2 linked regions of the Rubripirellula amarantea genome follow. The protein of the gene in region 2 binds, or shares a complex with, the protein of the main gene of each other region. Links are inferred from orthologs where the notes say so. Each region holds a gene or a part of one and is shown on either strand. Other genes may lie near its edges.

Evidence for each region. Proteins that work in one complex are often made in the same cells at the same time.
Region 1: the proteins of pheT (region 2) and pheS are in contact, whole or in part, in a crystal structure (PDB 6P24), measured with the Escherichia coli proteins. The link is inferred for Rubripirellula amarantea from one-to-one orthologs.

The regions. Positions count from the first base shown.
Region 1 is NZ_SJPI01000002.1:1,610,781-1,614,237, reverse strand. Bases 665-3,457 are described here. They hold pheS (phenylalanine--tRNA ligase subunit alpha), read right to left. Parts: upstream 2,688-3,457; coding sequence 1,641-2,687; downstream 665-1,640. Other genes in these bases: Pla22_RS19445 (large ribosomal subunit protein bL35), read right to left, coding at 3,256-3,457; rplT (50S ribosomal protein L20), read right to left, coding at 2,694-3,059; Pla22_RS19460 (SDR family NAD(P)-dependent oxidoreductase), read right to left, coding at 806-1,591; Pla22_RS19465 (CehA/McbA family metallohydrolase domain-containing protein), read right to left, coding at 665-795. Also shown: more of Pla22_RS19465, read right to left, coding at 1-664.
Region 2 is NZ_SJPI01000001.1:3,567,636-3,571,936, forward strand. The notes cover bases 659-3,631. They hold pheT (phenylalanine--tRNA ligase subunit beta), read right to left. Parts: upstream 3,186-3,631; coding sequence 1,131-3,185; downstream 659-1,130. Other genes in these bases: Pla22_RS13000 (Gfo/Idh/MocA family oxidoreductase), read left to right, coding at 659-864; Pla22_RS13010 (dockerin type I domain-containing protein), read right to left, coding at 3,294-3,631. In the rest of the region: more of Pla22_RS13000, read left to right, coding at 1-658; more of Pla22_RS13010, read right to left, coding at 3,632-4,301.

The DNA of each region.
Region 1 (3,457 bases), on a different replicon or contig from region 2:
CGCGACTTTTACACCCGGCGTTTCTTTAGCCTTTAAGATCCGTTCGACGGGAAGCAATCCAGGTTCTAGCTCTGGTTTTCCGTAGACGACAAGGCCATCGCCAATTGACGCATCGAATTGTGTCCAAGCCGGTTCGAAGTCAACGGATTCTTTGGGATCACGCCCCGGTATCGCTCGAGCGGGAATGTCTTGGTCAGTGGCAATGAGGTGCAGGTCTTCCGACGCCATCCGCAGTGGCCAACTGTAGTCGCTCGCCGGAACATACGCATCGCCGCTGACCCAGCCTTCGCTGAACATGTCCACCATCCGAGGCAGCCCCACATGATGGTCGTCGAGGCTGGTTTTCTCGAGCGTGAAGCTTCCGCTGATGATTCGGTACTCAGGCCCTCGAATCAAGCGGAATTGATAGTTGCCATCGGGCAGAGCCAGTTCGCTGGATCGGTCGATGACGAAGCCCAAGCCCGCAGGAACCGTTTTGCGAACGGGCATCAATGTCTTACGAGAACCCGGCTCGTCATTGCCACGTTGCCGATCGGGACGCCACAGTTCGCAGCGACTGATCAGCGGGGCGTCGGATACTTCGTCACTGATCGAAAAGTTCAAGATTCCGCCGTTCGCCAAGCATGGCGAAGCGGTGAACAAGAGCAAGGCCATCACGACCCAAAATCCGCACGAGCCAAACACCGGTGTTATCGATGATGCCGCCGACAATGGGTCAAGCAAACCTGAACGTGGATCATTGCGATGCAACGCAGCACGTGCGTTTTGTTCCGCTAGATCCGTCGTGGCGTCCATGCGATGGGCCTCATGCCTGGGGGTTTTGTTCCAATCGATACATTTCTCGAAAGGGTAACTGTATTCCGCCGTCGATGGTTAGCGTCGAGCCGGTGATGTACTCGCTAGCTGGATCGCAAAGGAAGGCAACCCCGCGTGCAATGTCCGAGGGCTGGCCAAGTCGGCCCATGGCGATTTTCTTGCCCTCTTCCATCAGTGTTTCTTCTTCGAAGAATTTGCGTTCGCCCGGGGTGTCAATCCATCCTGGGTGAATCAGGTTGACGCGGATGTTGTGTTGGGCCAATTCACATGCCGCCGTTTTTGCCATCTGGTCATTGGCGGCTTTGGACATGTTGTAGGCCATCGCACCTGGGATCGGCATATGAGCATGCGGGCTGCTGATGACGACGATGTTGCCACCGTTTCCGGCAGCAACCAGTTTCTCGGAACCGAAACGCGTCATGTAGAACGCGCCCCACATGCTGATGTCGATTGTCTTGCGGAACTCATCGAGGTCCGATTCCAACATCAAATGACGATCGCTGTAGGCCGCATTGCTGACCACGATATCGAGGCCGCCCATTTTAGCGACGCATTGATTCATCAAGTCGCGGACATCGGATTCGCTTGAAACATCTCCGCGAACTTGGTGAGCTTTGCCGCCCACTTTTTCGCAGGCTTTCACCGCATCGCTTGCGTCGCCTATATCGAAGATCACAACCTCGGCACCGAGACGACACAGTTCGACGGCGATTCCGAGGCCAATGCCGCGGGCAGCACCGGAGATAACGGCTCGTTTTCCGCTCAAGTTACTCATCAGCAATCAATCGGTGGGGAGGGAAGCGAAGTCGGGCCGCGGTCGCGCGCTAGAACTGGCGCAAGAACCGCAGGTCGCCGCTGTATAGATCGCGAATGTCGGTGATTCCATGACGCCGCATGCACAATCGTTCGACACCGAGGCCAAAAGCGAAGCCTGAAACCTTATCGGGGTCATAACCGACCGCCTTGAACACATCCGGATCGACCATGCCAGCCCCGCCAAACTCGATCCATGAACCATTCCAAAAGAAGTCGACTTCGACGCTTGGTTCGGTAAACGGAAAGAAGGAAGGGCGAAAACGAATCTCGACGTCGTCACCAAGATAGTTATTGGCGAACACTCGCAACACTGTCTTCAGGTTAGCCATGGTGACATTCGTGTCGACCAACAGACCTTCCATTTGATGGAACATCGGGAAGTGTGTCGCGTCAGGTTGGTCCGGCCGATAAACGCGGCCCAGCGAGATAATTCGAATGGGCGGCTGAGTATTTTCCATCACGCGAATTTGCACGGTGCTGGTTTGACTGCGAAGCAAACGCGTGCCCTCAACGTTCTCTCGTTTGACACCCTTGTCACCCGCCATCGACGCTGCCGATGCAAGGTAGAAGTTATCAAGCGGATCGCGAGCGGGATGATCTTCGGGGATATTCAGCGCCACGAAGTTGTGCCACGGGTCTTCAACCTCGGGACCCTCAGCAGCCTCAAAGCCCATGCGGCCCATGATCTCCATCAAGTGATTGATGGTTTGCGTGATTGGGTGAACGTGGCCGATGTTGGGCCGAACACCAGGCAGGGTTGGATCGAAGGTGGGGTCGATGCCGTCGGGACCATCATTGCCAAGACGCTCTTGCGACTGGGCGAATGCGGATTCGACGTTGGACTTACAAGCGTTGAGCTTTTGCCCGGCAGTGGGCCGATCGGATTTATCGATCGTGCCCATTTGCTTGGCTACATCCTTGAGCACACCGCTTTTGGCACCCAGGTATTTGACGCGTGCCTCTTCAAGTGAATCGATGTCCGTGGCTTGCTCGAATGCGGCCCGGGCTTCGTCTTCTAACTTGCTGAGGGTCGCGACGAAAGAATCGAGCGACATGGATGGTTAAGCAGCTTTCGAGGCGAGAGCTTCTTTGACCTTATCGCAGACATCTTTGAAGCCAGCTTCGTCGTGAATAGCCATCTCGGACAGAGTCTTACGGTCCATCTCGATGTTGGCCAGTTTCAGGCCGTAGATGAATTCGCTGTAACGCAGGTCGTGTTGGCGAACGGCAGCGTTGATACGAATGATCCAAAGCTTGCGGAAATCACGTTTGCGAACGCGACGATCGCGGAAGGCGTACGCACCACTGCGAAGCAACGTTTCTTTGACGCTGCGGATCAGCTTACCGCGGCCGCCGTTGTAGCCCTTGGCTCGCTTGAAAAGACGCTTCTTTGCCTTATGCCGAGTTGATCCGGTAGTAGTCCGCATGACAGTGGTTCCTTAGAGATTGCTTTGGTTTTTGCGTTTGACCGATTCAGGCCCCGGCCACCACGGATGAAGAATTACTTCAAGGGTGCCGAAGTTTTGCCCAATCGCTTCGAATTCAAAAATCGTTGTTGGAAAAATAGTGAAAGTGTGAGTCGCCTGTTTCAGCGACATCGACGGTCAATGGCGACCGTTGAAATTAGTAGCTGTGGCCGTTAAGCGAAGCATGAACGGTTGGTTCCATGCAGGTAGCCATCGCGGTGGTACCACGAAGGTTTCGCCGACGCTTAGCTGAGACTGCTTGAGCCAAGTGACTGGTTCCGCTGCTGCGGTGCATGGCCTTGCCAGTTGCACTCAGACGGATCCGCTTCTTGGTTCCCTTGTGAGTCTTGATCTTTGTT
Region 2 (4,301 bases):
GATGCACCTGGCGTGAAACGCGTCTTGGCTTCGGTCGAAGAGTCGAAAAAGAAGAACTTGATGGTCGGCATCGGTCTGCAACGCCGTCACGAGCCTCAGTACATGGAAACGATCGCTCGCATTCATGACGGCGCTATTGGCGACGTCGTAGCACAGCGGGTTTACTGGAACGGTGGCGGGATTTGGTACCGCAATCGCAAGCCTGATGCCAACGAAATGCAGTTCCAGGTTAACAATTGGTACCACTTCAACTGGTTGTGTGGCGACCAAATTTGCGAACAACACATTCACAACTTGGATGTCGGTTGTTGGGTCAAGGGTGACTATCCCGTCGAGTGCAACGGAATGGGTGGTCGCGAACAGCGAATGGGTGGTGATCCGACCAAGTCGCAGATCTTTGATCACACGTGCTGCGAATACACGTTCAAGGACGGTACCAAGATGTTCAGCCAAGGCCGTCACTTGGCCGGTTCATGGCAATACGTGGGCGAAGCCGTCCACGGAACCAAGGGCACCGCTGATCCGTCCGGGCGAATTGAAGGCCCGAACGCATGGGAATTCGCTGGCAAGCGTCTGAACGGTCACCAACAAGAGCAGCACGATTTGATCGAGGCTCTGATGCGTGGCGAGATTTACAACGAAGGCGAATACGGGGCTAAGTCCACGTTCACCGCAATTCTGGGACGCGAAGCCTGCTACAGCGGCAAGATCGTGAAGTGGGATGAGCTGATGGAAAAAGGTCGCGACTTGGCTCCAGGAATCGACAATTACAGCTTGGACGGTGAAGTTCCTGAATCGGCTCGCCCGGATGACGAAGGCAAGTACCCAATCCCAACCCCGGGCAAGTACAGCCCCTTTGCCTGAGTGAATGGTGAACCTCTAACGGACTCGCGGCAGAGTCGCTAAGTCGATGCGGGGGCAGTTTGGTAAGCGAACAGCAAACCAACCTGCCCCGTTTTTTTGTGCCCCTAAGATGGCACCTGAAAAACTTGGTCCAGGGTCTAATTCCAGAACCGTTAAATCCAGAACCGTCAAATCCAGAACCGTCATGCGCTGACTAGCTGATCCCTGGGAAAGTCAGGTCTCATGTATTCGATAATGGGTGAACGCTGCGTATTCGATCCGCTGATCTAGCCGAGTAACTGGGCCGATAGCTTATCGCCGCAAGCAGTGATGACTCGCTGAATCAGCGTGTCCGCTTCATCACCACTCATGGTGGCGTCATGCCGCTGAAGCTCGACGGTCATCAGGACGCGTTTGCGATCCTTGCCGTCTTTCTCAGCATCACGGTAGGTTTCCTGGTAACGGACACCGGCTAGTTCAGAACCCACGGCGGCACGAACGACGTCTTCCATTTCTTTCCACTGCACCGATTCGGCTACCACGAAATTCAAGTCGCGTTGAATCGACGGGAATGCACTGACGGACTGTTGTTGAGGTACTAATTCAGATAGCTCTAACAAGGTCGGCAACGAAAGCTCGGCCGCGACGACTGGCTCCGGTAGCTTCCATGCTTTCAGGTACTTCGCATCGACCATACCCAAGTATCCAAGCGGTGTTTCACCAATTTTAAGTGAGACCACCGATCCCGCCGCGAAGCCTTGCCGCGTAACGGATTCAACATCCAGTGTGCCGGCGATACCCATGCGCTGGCAGAGAGTTTCGATTAGCCCTTTTGCTTCAAAAAAGTCGCTGCTCGATACGATGCCAAGCGAATAGGTCTCGCTTGGCAGGTCGTCCGCTGAATCACCTGGCAAGTAGACGTGCGCGATTTCGAACAAATCAGCCACGATCGATGCGGATGCCCAATTGCCGGCGCGGCCTTCGATGAGGCTCGGAATCAACGACCGGCGAAGTCGGCGTGATCCCTTTAGCATGGCCGTTTGGGTTTCGAGTGCCGGCTTATCGGTCCAGGTGCAAAAACCCTCGTCAACCTTCGCGGTCACAACGCTTGGGGTCATGGCTTCGCTGAGTCCGCCAGCGGTCATCACCTGGCGCACGCGATCCATGGCAGTATCAAATGGACGCTTGGTGCTTGGCGCAACGGGAATAGGTGAATCCTCAGGGATTTTTTCGTACCCGTGAATGCGGGCGACTTCTTCCACCAGGTCAGCCTCGCGTGTTAAGTCGAACCGCCACGTCGGTGGAGTCAGCACCATCGTATCCGAGGCGCTTTTGCTCGCGCTACAGCCCAGTGCGAGAAGGATTCGCTGAACTTCGAGGCGGTCAATTTGGATTCCTAAGATCCGCTTGAGTTGCGACATCCGCAATACAATCTGTTCACGCTTGGCAATATCGGGAGCCGTATCAATGACTCCGTCGGCAACCTCGCCACCCGCCATCTCAACGATCAACTGGCACACTCGGCGACTAGCCCAGTCAACGCCTACCGGATCGACTTTACGCTCGAAGCGGAACGATGAAGGGCTATGCAATTTCAAACTTCTCGCCGCGCGTCGAACCGCCAGCGGCGAAAACATGGCTGCTTCGATGACGAGGTCGGTCGTTGCTTGAGTCACTTCGCTAGATGCGCCGCCCATCACGCCCGCGATCGCCGAAGCGGACTTTCCATCGGCGATCACGCACATCGAAGGATCGAGTTCATAGCTTCGGTGATCGATCGCTTCGATCTTCTCACCTGCCTCGGCGGGGCGAACTACTATTTTTTGATCTGCGATCTTCGCGTAATCGAAAGCGTGCAGGGGTTGTCCGCATTCCATCATCACGAAGTTGGTGGCATCAACCACATTGTTGACGCTCTGATAAGGCTCAATGGTTCCGTCAAATTTGCGTTTCCAGAATACGCTCTGCAAGGCATCGACAAGCCAATCGGGGCTCGGCCCGATCTTGACGCCTTGAATCACTCGTGCGGTGTAACGCGGGCAGGCTTCAACAAAAGTGTTTTCAACGCTTAGCAGCGAATCGATTGCCACATCCGACGTTGCAAGTTCGGGTTCGGGCTTGGCGACCGGCACGTCATAGAGGACGCCAATTTCGCGTGCGACACCAAGATGGCCCAGGCAATCGCCGCGGTTACTGGTGACTTCTAAGTCAATCACGACATCATTGTTGATGTCAATCGTTTCCTCGTGATTGAGCCCCGTCAGGCTCAAACGATCGCACAGTTCTTCGTGTGAAACGGGAATGTTGACGTACTGGGACAACCACTTCCAAGAAACGAGCATGAGGCCAAACCACGAGAAAAAAAAGGGAATTTCGACGCAGGTAGGTTACGCGAAAGCTCCCTAGGGTCACAAGGAGTGGACGGGGCCTCAATCGTCCAAAACTAGTCGTTAGAACAGACGGATTTCATCACCCAATAGCAAATCGTCGTCGTCATCAGCGGAAGAATCCAACGTCAATTCGCTTTCAGCCACCGACGGCGTCAGGCTCAGCCGGTTAATAATCACCAAGGCATCAAGTGCCGTGATCGACCCGCTGCCGTTGGTGTCCATCCGTCGCATTGACTCCGCGTCCATCATCAAACCAACGCCGGTGTCGGTCGCTAGACCTGCCTGCGACTCGGAACTCGGCACCGTCTGCGAACCGAATCGACCGAGGAAGTTGATCACCTGCAATGCGTCAGCAGCAGTGACTTCTCCGTTGCCGTTGACATCCAATGGCATCGGGTCGACTTCCTCATGACCAACAATCGTCAGGTCGAGTGGTGACAGCCGAACTCGGGCGTTGGGCAATGCGACATCCAAATCCAACAGCAAGTTCTCGGCAAATTGGCCGTCGGCGTAATCGGCTTTCAATTGCACTTGCCCGGCTTGCAAGGCAATCATACCGAGTCGGACGGCAACCGATGGACCCGTTTCAGGCGAATCAAACTCGCGAAGCACCACACCTAATTCATCAATCAGGTTCGCGCCGCCAATTGCCACGCCATGTTCAGCGTTCAGCAAACCGGATCTGATAACTTCTGGATCAAGCCGGTTCGATTCACCGATCAATTGATAGCCATCCCCTGGGTTCAGTTCACCAGTCAGCATCAGGTGCTCGGCGGGGATCTCCAGATCAAAGAAGGTTCCGAAGACACCCGAAGGATTCTCGCGAAGATCCGTCAGCACAACTTCAATCCAAAAGTGGTCGTCCTGATCAACACTAGTGATCACTTCGCCCGCTTCGTTCACCGCTCTTAGGCCGACTTCCATAAGGAAAACGTTTTCTTCCACGGAGAGCTGTTCGACTGCCCCATCTGTCGTCGCCGAGTAGCGTGCCAGCCTGTCGCCAACGATCAATTCAGCGATGATTCCCGGGATTGGATTTTCCGGACGCTCATCTTCGGTGGCATCGTC